Allosaccharopolyspora coralli: one gene and its partner. The protein of the gene in region 1 interacts with the protein of each later gene in a pairwise test. Links are inferred from orthologs where the notes say so. Each region holds a gene or a part of one and is shown on either strand. Other genes may lie near its edges.

The links.
Region 2: the proteins of GIY23_RS09900 (region 1) and panC interact in binary tests that used the Escherichia coli proteins (3 or more experiments, as listed by UniProt). The link is inferred for Allosaccharopolyspora coralli from one-to-one orthologs.

What each region holds. Positions count from the first base shown.
Region 1 is NZ_CP045929.1:2,078,239-2,085,965, forward strand. The notes cover bases 2,737-5,524. They hold GIY23_RS09900 (NUDIX domain-containing protein), read right to left. Parts: upstream 4,496-5,524; coding sequence 3,977-4,495; downstream 2,737-3,976. Other genes in these bases: GIY23_RS09895 (aldo/keto reductase), read left to right, coding at 2,808-3,767; dop (depupylase/deamidase Dop), read left to right, coding at 4,607-5,524. Also shown: GIY23_RS09885 (Rv0361 family membrane protein), read right to left, coding at 1-179; arc (proteasome ATPase), read left to right, coding at 727-2,520; more of dop, read left to right, coding at 5,525-6,109; GIY23_RS09910 (ubiquitin-like protein Pup), read left to right, coding at 6,307-6,501; prcB (proteasome subunit beta), read left to right, coding at 6,771-7,613; prcA (proteasome subunit alpha), read left to right, coding at 7,693-7,727.
Region 2 is NZ_CP045929.1:349,141-357,075, reverse strand. The notes cover bases 191-3,186. They hold panC (pantoate--beta-alanine ligase), read right to left. Parts: upstream 2,153-3,186; coding sequence 1,229-2,152; downstream 191-1,228. Other genes in these bases: GIY23_RS01645 (Rossmann-like and DUF2520 domain-containing protein), read right to left, coding at 2,152-3,072; panD (aspartate 1-decarboxylase), read right to left, coding at 649-1,134; GIY23_RS01660 (type III pantothenate kinase), read right to left, coding at 191-620. Outside these bases: more of GIY23_RS01660, read right to left, coding at 1-190; GIY23_RS01640 (PrsW family intramembrane metalloprotease), read right to left, coding at 3,372-4,619; GIY23_RS01635 (DUF6779 domain-containing protein), read right to left, coding at 4,710-5,732; GIY23_RS01630 (DUF3180 domain-containing protein), read right to left, coding at 5,790-6,257; GIY23_RS01625 (hypothetical protein), read left to right, coding at 6,383-6,955; folK (2-amino-4-hydroxy-6-hydroxymethyldihydropteridine diphosphokinase), read right to left, coding at 7,082-7,576; folB (dihydroneopterin aldolase), read right to left, coding at 7,573-7,932; folP (dihydropteroate synthase), read right to left, coding at 7,925-7,935. UniProt on the Escherichia coli protein: Catalyzes the condensation of pantoate with beta-alanine in an ATP-dependent reaction via a pantoyl-adenylate intermediate.

The DNA of each region.
Region 1 (7,727 bases):
CACCCCGGCGCCACCGGGAACTGCGGCCCGGATTCCGGCGGCGCGCTGCGTTCGTTGTCGTCGAGTCCGCTCGCCTGGTTGCCGTACCACGCGGGCTGCTGTTGCGGAGCCTTCGCCGGTGCCCCAGTGACCGGGCGGTCCCCACCTTCCCGCTCGGGTCGTGACGGCGGGTCGGTCATGGCGTCCTCCCTCGGCACACCGCGTGGTGATGATCGTGATCGTGCTCGGCGCGCCTAGTAGACCAGAGCCGACACGCGCGGGTGGGCGAAGTGGATATTTTGGGTCTCCGGCCCATGCCGTCACTGCGCGTACGCGGTCCCGGTCCCGGAAGAAAAGGCGGCGCCGGAGGCGTTGCTCAGGAGGGACACCCGAGCAGGTTGTTCCAAATGATGGGAGAAGTTCCGGAGTCCGTGACGTGCGCCACCCGGTTGCCGGAGTGGTCCGCTTCATTGCCGCCGCGTGGCCGAGATCTGGCTGTGCGTGACGACGAGGTGCCGGTCAGCGGGGTCGGTGCCCTGAAGGTGACCGTATGCGCAAGAACCGAACGGGCGACACGATCCCGACCTTGCGTACACGGCCGCGGCGCGCTCGGGGCGGCGAACTCCGCGTCATTGATGGGGAATCGCCGCGAGGTGTGGCAGTCTGGGCCGTCCGGTGGGCAATCGCCGCCGAATGTCGGTGATCGCCGGTACCGTCGAGGTACGAGTACGGGAGGAGGGTGCCGACATGCAGCACGATCGTCCCAGCAGCCGGCCCGAGGAGGGCGGCGAGCAGCAGACTGGGCGCAGCGCCGAGCACAACAGCCAGATTCGTCTCCTGGAGGACGAGGTGGCCTCGCTGCGACAGAAGCTCAACGAGTCCCCCCAACAGGCCCGAGTGCTGGAAGACCGTCTGGCCGAGGCATCCGAAAGAGTGAGCCAGCTCACCGAACGGAACGCCAAACTCACCGAGACTTTGAAGGAAGCGCGGGGCCAGCTGACCGCGCTGCGTGAAGAGGTGGACCGTCTCGCCCAGCCCCCGAGCGGGTACGGCGTGTTCCTCGCCCGGTTCGAGGACGGCACGGTGGACGTGTTCACCTCCGGACGCCGGATGCGGGTGGCGGTCTCGCCCAACGTCGAGACCGAGCAGTTGCAGCTGGGGCAGTCGGTCCGGCTCAACGAGGCGCTCACCGTGGTCGAGGCCGGCTCGTTCGAGGCGACCGGGGAAGTCTGCACCTTCCGTGAGCTGCTGCCTGCCACCGAGGTGGGGCACGGGCCGCGTGCGCTGGTGCTCGGCCACACCGACGAGGAACGGGTCGTGTGGTTGACCGACCACCTGGTTGACGGCGGACTCAAGTCCGGCGACTCAGTGCTGGTGGACAGCAAGGCGGGCTACGCCTACGACGTCGTGCCGAAGGCCGAGGTCGAGGACCTCACGCTGGAAGAGGTGCCGGACGTCGGCTACCTCGACATCGGTGGTCTGGGCGGTCAGATCGAGGAGATCCGCGACGCAGTCGAGCTGCCGTTCCTGCACTCGGAGCTGTACGTGCAGTATCAGCTGCGCCCGCCGAAGGGCGTGCTGCTCTACGGCCCGCCGGGGTGCGGTAAGACGCTCATCGCGAAAGCGGTGGCGAACTCCCTGGCCAAGAAGGTCGCCGCGGCCCGAGGGGACGACGACGGCCAGGCCAAGTCGTACTTCCTCAACATCAAGGGCCCGGAGCTGCTCAACAAGTTCGTCGGTGAGACCGAGCGACACATCCGCATGATCTTCCAGCGGGCGCGGGAGAAGGCCTCCGAGGGCACGCCGGTGATCGTGTTCTTCGACGAGATGGATTCCATCTTCCGGACCCGGGGCAGCGGGGTCTCCTCCGACGTGGAGACCACGATCGTGCCGCAGCTGCTCAGTGAGATCGACGGCGTCGAGGGACTCGAGAACGTCATCGTCATCGGTGCTTCCAACCGTGAGGACATGATCGACCCGGCGATCCTGCGCCCCGGCAGGCTCGACGTGAAGATCAAGATCGAGCGCCCGGACGCCGAGTCGGCGAAGGACATCTTCTCCAAGTACCTGACCAAGCAACTGCCGATTCACGAGGAGGATCTGCGGGAGTTCGGCGGCGACCAGGAAGCCTGCGTCGACGCGATGATCCAGACCACTGTGGAGCGGATGTACTCGGAGACCGACGACAACCGATTCCTGGAGGTCACCTACGCCAACGGGGACAAGGACGTCCTGTACTTCAAGGACTTCAACTCCGGCGCGATGATCCAGAACATCGTGGACCGGGCGAAGAAGTCGGCGATCAAGGCGGCCTTGGACACCGGCCAGGGCGGACTGCGGGTCCAGCACCTGCAGGACGCGATCATCGACGAGTTCTCCGAGAACGAGGATCTGCCCAACACCACCAACCCGGACGACTGGGCGAGGATCTCCGGCAAGAAGGGCGAACGGATCGTCTACATCCGCACCCTGGTCAGCGGCAAGAACCAGGAATCGGGCCGGGCGATCGACACAGCCACCAACACCGGCCAGTACCTCTGAGAGCGCATCGGGGAACTTGGGGAGGTGGTCCGGTACCGCCGCCCCAGTTCGCGCCTCGCGGCCTCGTCGCTGCGGGATCGATTTCTCGAGTAGCGACCTACGCAGCGAGATCGCTGTCCTGGCGAGGAGGGCACTGGGATCCCGCGGGTGATCGGGCTGCGTCGGTGGTGAAACACCCGTCGGCGCACGAGAGGCGACGTACGCCGCCCGGCGTGCGGTCCTGCGAGGCCGCCACGCCGGGCGGCGTTCGGCTGTCGGATGCCGGTCGGGCCGGATAGGTTCGGCGCATGACAGCGCACCGCGTCGAGCGTCCCGCCATCGAACGGATCGGCGTCGGGCTGGCCGCGCTGGGCAGGCCCGCCTATCTCAACGTCGGAGCCCCGGCATTGTCGCCGCAACACCGCACGGTGGACGCGATGCGGGATCTCACGGCCGTCGTGCTCGATTCCGCGTACGCCAACGGGGTGCGATGGGTGGATGCGGCCCGTTCGTACGGCAGTGCCGAGGAGTTCCTCTCCAGCTGGCTCCACCGGCGCGGTCACGGCGACGTCACGGTCTCCAGCAAGTGGGGCTACGCGTACGTGGCCGAGTGGCGGCAGGAGACCGAGGTCCACGAGGTCAAGGAACACTCGGTGGAGCGGCTGCACACGCAGTGGGACGAGACGCGAGCGCTGCTCGGCGACCGTGTGTCGTTGTACCAGGTGCACTCGCTGACCACCGACAGCCCGCTGTTCGAGGACCTCGCCCTGCAGCACCGTCTCGCGAACCTGCGTGACGAGGGCGTGCGGGTCGGCTTCTCGACCTCCGGTGCACGACAGGCCGACACGGTGGAGCGGGCCTGGGATCTGGAGGTCGGTGGCGCGCAGCTGTTCAGCGCCGTCCAGTCGACATGGAACGCGTTGGAGCCGTCCGTGGGCAACGCGCTCGCCGAGGTTCACCACGGGGGCTGGACCGTGTTGGTCAAGGAGTCCTTGGCCAACGGTCGCCTGGCAGTGGATCCGCCGCAGCTGGTCAGCGCCCTGGCGGAGTCCTACGGCGTGGGCTCGGACGCGGTCGCTCTCGCCTACGTGCTCGACCAGCCGTGGGTCGACGTGGTCCTCGTGGGCCCGTCCAGCGTGAGCCAACTCGAGTCGAACCTGACGTCGACGACGGTGCGGTTGTCGGCCACCGATCGGGACGTGCTGGCGGCCGTGGCGACCGATCCGGCGACGTACTGGGGCACGCGGGCATCCCTTCCGTGGGACTGAGAACACCTGTCAGGCGGTGTTGCTCGGTGGCTCGGATGGCGGAACCTCAGCGTTCTCTTCGCTGCGGGATCGGTCTCGAGCAGCCACCTACGCGACGAGTCCGGCTCCGGGGCGGCGGTACCGGACCACCCACCCCAGTTCCACAATGCGCTCTGCGTGCGCTGAGACCTACGTGGGTGCTCGATGAGCGGACCCGCTGACGACGCTCCTCAGTCGCCCAGCCGGCGGGAGAACCATTCCTCGATGAACTGGCGGCCGTCCGGAACGAACGAGAAGCCGGGGTCGCCCAGCTTGGCCCGGAGTTCGTCCAGCGGCATCCAGCCACCGTCGGCTACTTCATCCGGTTGATGGACGATCGAGCCGCTCCAGCGAGTCTCGTAGACGAACGCGTGGAACCGCACTGTCGCCAGCTCGTGGACAGTACGGAACCGCCACCGCACAGCGCTGCCCGTGACGCCGAGTTCCTCGGCCAGTTCCCGGCGTGCGGCGGCGTCGGGATCCTCGCCCGCCGCGACGACACCACCGGCCCAGCAGTCGTACATCCCCGGGTACACCTCTTTGGAGTCGGTTCTGCGGTGCACGTACACCGAACGGCCGTCTTGGGAGCGGACGAGTACGGCCGTGGCCGCGTGCCAGAGCCCTTCTCGGCGCATCCGCGCGCGGGAGGCGGCGCCGACCACGGCTCCCGCCGCGTCGTAGACCGCGATCTGCTCGTCCCGCACGCTCATCGTCCGATCGTGTCAGCTCGGCGTTCGCGACCGTCGCGCGGCACGGCGGTCGCCGTGTCGTTCCCGCGCTGTGATCCCCCGTGCCGGTGCACAACCCGTACGCTGCGGGGTATGCGGCGGATCATGGGAACCGAGGTCGAGTACGGCATCGTGGTGCCGGGTGACGCGACGGCGAACCCGGTGCTGACCTCCACACACATCGTCCTGGCGTACGCGGCGGCCGCGGACATACCGCGCTCCAAGCGGGCACGCTGGGACTACGAGGTCGAGTCGCCGCTGCGGGACGCCCGCGGATTCGACCTCGGCGCCACGGTCGCGCAGAACGACGGCGGGGACAACGACGACCTCGGCGCGGCGAACGTCATCCTCACCAACGGGGCTCGCCTCTACGTCGACCACGCGCACCCCGAGTACTCCGCGCCGGAAGTCACCAACCCTCGTGATGCGGTCGTGTGGGACAAGGCGGGCGAACGGGTCATGGAGGAGGCAGCTTTCCGTGCCGCCAGCGTGCCCGGCACGCCGTCGATGCAGCTCTACAAGAACAACGTCGACGGCAAGGGCGCCAGCTACGGAACCCACGAGAACTACCTCATGGCCCGCAAGACGCCGTTCACGGCCGCCATCGCGGGTCTCACGCCGTTCTTCGTCTCGCGCCAGGTGACGTGCGGCTCCGGGCGGGTCGGACTCGGACAGGCCGGTGAGAAGCCGGGATTCCAGCTTTCCCAGCGTTCCGACTATATCGAGGTCGAGGTCGGTCTGGAGACCACGCTCAAACGCGGCATCATCAACACGCGGGACGAACCGCACGCCGACGCCGACAAGTACCGCAGACTCCACGTCATCATCGGCGACGCGAATCTCGCGGAGACCTCCACGTTCCTCAAGGTCGGCAGCACCGCACTGGTGCTCGACATGATCGAAGCGGGAGTGCGTTTCGACGACCTCAAGCTCGCCGACGCCGTGCAGGCCGTACACCTCATCAGTCACGATCCGTATCTGAACCAGAAGGTCGAGCTCGCGGACGGACGCAAGTTCACCGGCCTGGACCTGCAACGGGCCTATCACGAGCGCGCGGCCCGGCATCTGGACGGCGGCGAGGACGGGTCCCCGGCAGCACGCGAGGTGCTCGACACCTGGGGCGAGGTGCTCGATCTGCTCGCCGACGACCCGATGAACTGCGCGGACCGCCTGGATTGGCCCGCGAAGTGGAAGTTGCTGGAGAGCTACCGCACGCGCGACAACCTGGGCTGGGCATCGCCCCGGCTGCACATGATCGACCTGCAGTACTCCGACGTTCGCCTCGGTAAAGGTCTGTACAACCGGCTGGTCGCGCGCGGGTCGATGAAGCGTCTCGTCAGCGAGGACGACGTGCGCGCCGCGGTGGACCACCCACCGGAGGACACGCGCGCGTACTTCCGCGGGCGCTGCCTGGAGCAGTATCCGGCGTCGGTGGCGGCCGCATCGTGGGATTCGGTCATCTTCGACCTGGGTCGCGACTCGTTGGTGCGCATCCCCACCCTCGAACCGCTGCGCGGAACGCGTGCCCACGTGGGAGAACTCCTCGACGCCGCGGCCAGTGCCGAGGAACTCGTCGATTCCCTGACCAGAGGGTGAGACGAGCTGCGCGAGGTCACGATCGTCGGTTGCGGAGCGTGTCCACAACGGCCTGGTCAAGATCCGCGTGACGCCCGCTCGGCTGTGGGCGAAGGGCCTGCGCGCTAGGTAGTGTTCACAGCAGGAGACCGGAAGGTCACGGGGAATCCCGGGGCCGCCGGACCGGCTCTCCGCGAGGGCAACCACCGGGAGGCGAGATGTCCCAGGACAAGGTGCAGCGGCAAGGTGGCGGCGACGACGGCGACGAAGACACTGCCGTCGAGACCGGCGGTCAGGAACGTCGCGAGAATCTCGGCGAGGACGTCGACGCCATCCTGGACGAGATCGACGACGTCCTGGAGGAGAACGCCGAGGATTTCGTGCGCGCCTACGTACAGAAGGGTGGCCAGTGAGTCGTGCCGTGCCCACGGCGGGGTTCGTCGTCGACGCGCCTGCGGCACGGTGCCTCGTCGACGTGCCTCCGGCACGGTGATCCGTTAACGTGCCCCGGGCACGGTGATCATCCGGCCCCGCGCGAGACGGCACCTGTCGTGGCGCGCCGGGGTCGCACGGTCCCCGAAATCCGGACGGTCCGGGTCTATCCCCGTGTCGGCCCGGGCCCTGCCGGGTCGGTGCCGTCCCGTCCAGTCCCCGTCACTTCGAGCAGGAGACGATGTCGCCGATGGACTCCAGCACGGCCGGCTTCCCCGGTCAGGCCCTGCCCCCCGCTTACCTCACCCCGGGATCGTCGTCGTTCACCGACTTCCTCCGCAGCGCGGCTCCCGAACTGATGCCCGGGCACCGTGGCGTCCCGGAGGGGCTCGAAGCCCCGCACGGCACCACGATCGTCGCGCTGACGTTCCGGGGTGGCGTGCTGCTGGCAGGCGACCGCAGGGCGACCATGGGCAACCTCATCGCGCAGCGGGACATGGAAAAGCTCTACGTCACCGACGACTACTCCGCCGTCGGGATCGCGGGCACCGCCGGTATCGCCCTCGAAATGGTGCGGCTGTACGCCATCGAGTTGGAGCACTACGAGAAACTCGAGGGCGTGCCGCTGTCCCTGGACGGCAAGACGAACAAGCTCGCCACGATGCTGCGCGGCAACCTCCAGGGTGCGATCGCGGGTCTCGCGGTGCTGCCGTTGTTCGCGGGTTTCGACGTCGACGCCGACAACCCGGAACGGGCGGGCCGCATCGTCTCCTACGACATCACCGGTGGGCGCTACAACGAGGTCGGCGGCTACGATGCGGTCGGCTCCGGCTCGCTGTTCGCCAAGTCCGCGCTGAAGAAGCGTCACGACGCGGACGCTGACGTGGACTCGGCGGTCCGCAACGCCGTCGAGGCGCTCTACGACGCCGCCGACGACGACACGGCCACCGGCGGTCCGGACATGTCGCGGCGGATCTACCCCTCGGTGATCACGATCACCGGCTCCGAAGGGGCGGTGCGGTTGACCGAGGAGCAGACGTCGGAGGTCGCCCGCGAGGTCGTCGACGGCCGCCAGGAGAATCCGGGCGGCTGAGCCGCCGGACCGCAGCACACGCCAAGCCACCAGTGCCGCCGCCCGAGGGCGACCCGATTCGAGCCAGGAGTGCACAGCCGTGACGATGCCGTTCTACACCTCGCCCGAGCAGTT
Region 2 (7,935 bases), 1.7 Mb from region 1 along the record:
CCCGCGAATCCGTACAGAATGCCGGACTGCAGGCATTCGACGGTGTTCCTGCCGATGACCGACCGGGGCCGGACGAGTTCCACCTTGCGTAGTTGTGCGGCTCGCGAGGCGAGAGCGTCGAGCGAGATCTCGATTCCCGGAGCGAAGGCGCCGCCGAGGAACTCCCCACGCGCGGAGATCACGTCGATGTTGGTGGAGGTTCCGAAATCGACCACCACGCAGTTCGTGGAATGCAGGTGGTGTGCGGCGAGTGTGTTGATGACGCGGTCGGCCCCGACTTCCTTGGGGTTGTCGACGAGCAGTGGTACCCCGGTGCGGACCCCGGGCTCCACGACGACCCTGGGGACGTCGGTCCAGTACCGGTCGAGCATCACGCGCAGTTCCCGCAGCAGCGCGGGCACCGTGGACAACGCCGAGATGCCGGTGATCTTGTCGGCGTAGTCGCCGAGCAGGCCGCGGACCGTGAGGGACAGTTCGTCTGCGGTCATGCGCGGTTCGGTGCGCATCCGCCAGTCCCGCACGAGCGGCACGTCGGCACCCTGGGCGTCCGCGCTCGCCGCGTCGGCGTCGTAGAGCCCGAGCACGATGTTGGTGTTGCCGATGTCGATGGCGAGCAGCACCGTCGTTCCTTCCTGATCGCCGGGCCGGTCAGGCTCGGCCGTCGAGTTCGGGTTGCTGCAGTAGCGCGTCGAGCTTCGCCGCGTCGTCGGTCTCCGGCACGACCGTGGTCGTGGCGCCGGTGAGCAGGCCGGACCCCTCCGGGGCGCTCGCCGGGTCGGTGCCGCGTTCGACAATGGCGTTGTCGGCGTCGACGAACAGCACCCGCGGCTGGTACGAGCGGCACTCGAGCTCGTCCATGACGCCGTACGAGATGAGGATGACGAGGTCGCCGGGTTCGATGAGGTGGGCGGCGGCACCGTTGATGCCGATCACCCCGCTACCTCGCTCGCCGGTGATCACGTAGGTCTCCAGCCGGGCGCCGTTGGTGACGTCGACGATGGCGACCTGCTCCCCTTCGAGCAGATCGGCGGCGTCCATCAGGTCGGCGTCGACGGTGACCGAGCCGACGTAGTGCAGGTCGGCCTGAGTCACCGTGGCCCGGTGGATCTTGGACTTCAGCATCGTGCGGAACATCGCAGACTCCCTCCTCGACTCCGCTGTCCCACCGTCCACGGATGGCCACGCACCACGCGCGGTCCGGTGAGCTCGATGACGGTCTTCCCGGTGGTCATGACCGGTTCTCCGGGAGATCGGTGCGCCCGTCGCCGAGGACGACGAGCGCGTTGTCGATCAGGCGGGTCCCGCCCACCTTCGCCGCGACGAGCAGCCTGCCCTCCCCGTCGGCGGGGGCGGCGCCGAGTTCACGGTCGCGGAGTTCGAGGTAGTCGACGTGCACGGCCGGCTCGGTGTCGAGCACCTCACGGGCGGCGTCGAGCACGGCCTGCGGACCCCGGGGACCGGCGTAGTGGCCCGCCACGAGCGCGGCCGACAGGGCGAGCGCGGCACGGCGCTGCTCGGGTTCGAGATAGCGGTTCCGGGAGGACAGTGCGAGCCCGTCGGCGTCGCGCATGATGGGGACGCCCTGCACCTTCACGCCGAGAGCGAGTTCCCACGCCATCCGGCGGAGCAGGACGAGCTGCTGATAGTCCTTCTCGCCGAACAGCGCCAGATCGGGGCGTACGACGCCGAACAGCTTCGCGACGACGGTGAGGACACCGTCGAAGTGGCCGGGTCGACTGGCGCCTTCGAGGTCGTCGCCGAGCGGTCCGGCGTTGAGGGTGATCTGCGGTTCCGGCCCGTACAGCTCGGCGCGGTCCGGGTGGAAGACGAGCTCCACGCCTTCCGCACGACACAGTTCCAGGTCCGCGTCGAGGGTCCGCGGATAGCGTTCGAAGTCCTCTCCGGGACCGAACTGCAACGGGTTCACGAAAATCGACACGACGGTGACGCTGTTCGGCACGCTGCGCGCGCGGCGGATCAGTTCGCGGTGTCCTTCGTGGAGCGCGCCCATCGTCGGCACCAGCGTGACCGTGAGTCCCGTCGACCGCAGCGCCCGCGTCACGTTTCCGAGCTCGTGGGCGTGCTCGTGCACCGTGAGTTCGCCGCGCCGGAATCCGGGTCCGGCCTTCGTCGCGCTGTCGTCGTGCACCATCACGAGTCCTCCCCTTGTTCGAGCGCGGCACGGACGTCCGCCGCGTCGTCGGCGCGGAGGATTCCGGCACGTTCGGCGCGGTCGGCGGTCCTGGACGCGAGAACGCGATAGCCGCCCCGCACGTCCGGAGCGTCGGCGGCCAGTACGTCGAGGTGCGCCCGCACCGTGCCCGCGTCCCCGCGCGAGACGGGCCCGGTGAGTCCCCGATCTCCGAACCGCAACGCGTTGTCCAGCGAGGCCGACAACAACGGCGCCATGACCCGGTCCGGGACCTCGACACCCGCGCCGCGCAGCAGCTCCGCGCACTCGTTGACCAGCGTGATCAGGTGATTCGCGCCGTGGGTCAGCGCGGTGTGGTAGAGCCTTCGGTTCTCCTCGGCGACCCGGACCGGTTCGGCGCCGAGTTCCACGGTGAGGGCTTCCGCGACACTCCACGCGGCTTCGCCGGCGGGCGCGGTGACCGCCGCACAGGCGGTGGTGAGCCGTTCCACGTCCTCGGGACGGCCGGTGAAGGTCATCGCCGGATGCAGCGCCACCGTGAGGAGCCCGGCCTCGGCGGCGGGGGTCAGTACGGACACTCCGTGCGCACCGCTGGTGTGCGCGACGATCTGCCCGGAGCGCAGGGATCCGGCCGCGAGCAGTCCGCGCACCAGCCCGTCGAGCGCGTCGTCCGGGACCGCCAGCACGACCAGGTCCGCCAGCTCGGCAACCTGGTCCGGCGGCAGCACAGGTACCGACGGGAGCAGTTCCTCGGCTCGGTGTCGCGAGGCGTCCGACACCGCCGACACCGCGACGACCTCGTGCCCGGCGCGCCTCCACGCGGCACCGAGCACCGCGCCGACCCGGCCGGCGGATACGACACCGACCCGGAGCCGAGGTCGTTGACCCCGCGCCGGTCCGCCCTCAGCAGACACCGCCACACTGCGTCCCTTCTGACCGTTCCAGTCCCGTCGACGGGTACCGGACAGCGGCGCGAGAGTAACCGAGAACGGCCGCCCCCGTGCCACGCGGGTGGCGAGGACCACGCCGAGAAGGTGCGACTGAGCTGCGTCGGCGGTTCTTCCGCCGGTCCACGCAGACGGGCCACCGGGGTTCCCGGCGCCTCCTCGCGAGGACAGCGAGCTACTCGAGAGATCGATCCCACTGCGAGGAGGGCTCTGAGGTTCCGCTACCCGACCAAGGGGTGATCCACGTCGCGGCTGCTCTGCGGTGGACTCGTTCAGCGGTGCCGGTGCCCAGCTTCGCCGTCGGGTGGCCGTCGCAGGTTCACCTGGGTGAGTTCGTCGATCTTCACCCGGGCGGTCTGGAACGCGTCGCGGGAACCTGCCGCCGAACGCCGGGCCGCCTTGAGGTCCTCGATCAGCCGCTCCCGGCGAGCGCGGCGCACGGCACTGGTCGTGCGCCCCTCCGCCGCGCGGTGCTGCAGGAACGCCAGCTCGGTGACCGCGACCTGGTAGTCCTGCACGGCTTTCGCCGCCTCCGGCCCCGCGCTCCGCCGAACTTTGCGCAGCCAGCCCTGCCGGCCCTGCAGACTCGCGAGCATCTCGACCTCGCTGCTGACGATGAGGCCCGCCCGCTGCAGGATCGGCAGCTGCTGGGCGACGATGCTCTGCTCGCGCCGCCGCTGCCAGGCCACCAGGAACCAGGTGCCGACGAAGATCGGAACCATGATCAGGAAATAGACGTTGAGGAACCCGACGCCACCGAGCAACGTCGAGCCGTTCCACACGGCATGCAGCAGGATCGCGAGCAGCAGTCCGCCGAGCGGGTACGCCACGCGGAGCGCGGGTCGGCGGGTCCTCGTGGCGAACCCGATGCCGATGCCGATCATCGAGCTGAACAGCGGGTGCGAGAACGGTGCGAGCACCCCGCGCAGGATGAACACGGCGACCACGCCGCCGGAGACGTCGCCGAGCCCGCCCTCGGCGAACGCCCTGCCGAAGTAGAAAATGTTCTCGGTGAACGCGAACCCCGCCGCCGTCAGGGCTGCGTAGACGATGCCGTCGACGAGGCCGTTGAATTCGTTGCGCCGCCACACCCACAACGCGACCACGAACAGCGCCTTCGCCGTCTCTTCCAGCAGCGGTGCGACCACTGCCTGCGCGAAGAACGCCTGCCCGTCCGCGCCGACCAGCAGGTCGCCGAGCCCGGTCACGGCGTCGTTGAGCAGCAGGGACGTCGCCGTCGCGCCGCCGGCACCCCACAGGAACGCGCCGAGCAGCAACATCGGCGGTTCCGGCTCCCAGCGGTCCATCCACACGATCGCGGCGAACACGACGCCGACCGGGACCAACGCCGCCACCGCGCCGATCACCGTCGCCGCGACACCGACCCGCGCGGTGGCGACACTGACCATGATCAGACCGACGACGCCGAGAACGATCAGCCCGACGACCGGCCAGACCGCGAGCGCCTGCTTCTGGATCTGCAGGCGCCGCGCACCGGAGAGATCAGCTGGGGTGGACACGGCAGGAACCCTATGTGCTCGACGTTCGGCGCGATGCCCGGCCCGGCGAACCCGCACCCTCCGTGCTCGACCGCGGCCGGCGCGTCACGGTCACCCCTGACGGCGCCTGCGCTTCGACGCCCGGCCACCGCCGAACGCGGCCAACAACTCGCTGACCGACTTTCCCTGCGCGTGCGCGCCGGGGCTCCCCTGTGGCTCCGCAGACTCGGGCGGTGCGGACTCCGGCTCGGCGGCCTCGCCGGTGGCGGCCGGCCACTCGCCGGTGACCTCCGACTGCGGCGGCGGGCCTGAGCGGACGACGGCGGGGCGTGCCGAATCGCGCAACGTGTCGGGGGTAGGCGAGGGCCCGTCCGAGGCCGCATTGCCCGGCACGGGACTGATGAGGTCGGTGTGCGCCTCGCCCACGCCGTGATCGACCCCGGGCGGCGGCGCCTGCGCCGGACGGACTCCGTTCACCGGGTACCCACCGTGAGGCGCGGAGCCAGCGCCGTTCACACCCGGCGTCGGGTCGCCGCCGTACTGTGCGTACTGCACGTGACCACTGTGCGCGTAATCGCCGTAGCCGTACTCTGCCGCGCCCGGGGACAACTGCGCACCCCACGGGTCGGCGGGCCGGGTGACGCGGGCAGGCGGGCCCTCGTGCTCACCCCACGACCGCACCCGGGTCGACTCGGCATGCAGCGCCACCCGCTCGACGAGCATGTCCCCGCCGACGATCTGCTCCAGGGTGCCCCGCAGCTTCGCCAGTTCGGCACGCAGTGCGTCGAGCTCCTCCCGGGACTCCGCCGCCGCGGTGCGCCGCGCCGCCGTTTCGGCCTCGGCCTCGAACTCGCGGCGCGCTGCGACCTCGCGTTCCAGCTCCAGCTCGTAGACCCGCTTGAGGTCGACTTCCCGCGCGTCCTTGTCCGCGAGCCGTTTCCGTAGACCGGTGACGGCGAACCCGGCCAGCACCGTCGCCCAGAGCGCGCCAACCAGACCGAGACGCAGGATTCGCGTGTCGTCGCCGAGCACCATGGCGCCGGTGGCGCCGACCGCGAGCACCACGGTCACGACCCCGAGCACAGTCGCGCCGCGACCACCATGCGCGGACCTCGTCTCGTGTGGGTCGGGCATGGCCCTACGGTACCTGGCCTTTATCGCATCGAGACCATGTGCCGCCGCAACGCGTGATCACGAATCCTCCGCCCCGTCCAGTTCCTCCGGTTCGTCGGGGTTGCGCAGGCTGTATTCCAGCAACAGGCCCGCACCGACGAGCACCAGGGCGCTGACCAGGCCGACCACGGCCGCGACCGTATCCGAACTCGCCGCTTCCACTGTGGACCGAATCGGCAGCAGGTACGCGAGGAACCCCAGCCACACCCCCGCCATGATCGCGCCCGCCATCGACGACGCCTTCGCCAACGCCACAGCACGCGCCGCCGTCAGTGAATCGACCCGATCCACGTCCTGCTTGCGGCGCACCCGCGGGCCCATCGTCAACGCGAGCGTCCCGTCGACGAGCGCGACGAGCAACAGCGTCGTCCCAGCGAGGGGCGGGACCCGCTGCAGACCGCCGTACCCGATCTGAACGCCGAGGTACGCGATCACGGCCGCGATCAACCCGGCCGCGATCAAATGCCGGGGCTGGGTGAAAGTCATCTTTTCCTGCTGCCGTGGCGCCACCCGTCCAGGATGGCACTGGGTCGGCGTCGACGGCCCGCACGGGGAGCGTGCGACGACCGGTGCCATTCGGGGTTGAGTCTCCCCCGAATGGAGACAACAGAGTGGACGAGGAACGCAACCGGATGATCGACGAGTTCTGGGACGAGGTCAGCGAAGGCCTGAACGTGAACCCGGAATTCATCGCGTGGATGCGCTCGGCGAAACCGAACCTGCCGGAGAACGCCTCGACCGAGCAGGTGGAGGCGTGGATCGAACTCGCCGACCTCGTCAGCGACCGGAGCTTCCGTGACCTGGTGCGCGGTATGAACGCCGAGCAGGCCGCACTACGCGACGGGGGCGAGGAGGACGCGCAGCAGCCGCAGCAGCTCGCCGAGGAGGCGTGGGAGGTACAGGAAGCCGTCGCGCAGGCGCATCGCGAGGGCACGCCTGCGGATTCTCCGCGGGCGGTGGAACTCGCGGGCCAGTTCGCGACGACCTTCGCCGACCACAAGGGCAAGGCAGACACCCCGGAGCTGCGGGAAGAGATCGCCGGGCACTTCGAGTCCCACGACTCCCGGCTCTCCCGCTACTGGGTGCTGCTCGCGACGATCAACGGATGGCCCCAGCAGAAGGGCATCCTCGACGACGCCGCCAGCAAATGGCTCGCCGCGGCCCTCCGAGCCTCCCTCCGCTAACCGCCGGGGTGGCAAATTCGCGCGAATTTGCCACCCCTCTGTCCACAGGGGGAGGGAGTTGTCCACAGGTTGGGGGTGGAGCCGCTGAGCGGTCACCACGGACGCGGCACGACCACCGGCGGGTTCTCAGTGGAGGGGGAGGTCGGGTCGGCGGTGGAGCGTGTCCCGCTCCTCCTTCGAGAGCGCCGCGGCGAGGTCACGGACCGGGCCGTGGCCCGGCAGCACGGCCTCGGGGTCGGCCTCCAGCCACGGCACGAGAACCGACGCCCGGCTCGGCGTCCCGGGATGCGGCAGCACGAGGTCCGGGTGATCGCTGTGGACACCGTCCACTGTGACCACGTCGACGTCGAGCGTCCTCGGCCCCCACCGCTGCTCGCGACGCCGCTGCGCCTGCGCCTCCAATGCCTGGCCGCGCCGCAGCCAGCCCCACTCGTCGAGCCCGTCCGCAGCGACGACGATCACGGCGTTGAGGAAGCGAGGCTGATCCCGCACACCCCACGGCTCGGTCTCGTACACCGCCGAGGTCACCACCACGTCCTCGCCGAATCCGTGCACCGCCAGCCGGAGATGTTCCAGCCGCTCTCCCAGGTTCGACCCGAGCGAGAGCACCGCCCTGCTCATCGCGACCGGTGGATCGTGGCAGCCACGTCGGCGAACTCCAACGCGATCGGCGCCGTCGGTTTGTGCACGGTGACCTGCACTTCCGCGACACGTGAGTCGCTCAGGACGTGATCGGCGACCTCCCCGGCCACCGTCTCGATCAGATCGCGTGACGGCCCGGCCACGATCCCGGCCACCTGCTCGGCGAGTTCGCCGTAGTGCAGCGTCTGTTCCACCTGATCCGAACGCGCCGCGGGGCCCAGGTCCAGCCACGCCGTCACGTCGACGACGAAGTCCTGCCCGTTTCGCTTCTCGTGGTCGAACACCCCGTGATAGCCGCGCACCCGCAGTCCGGTCAGCGTGATCCGGTCACCCACGGG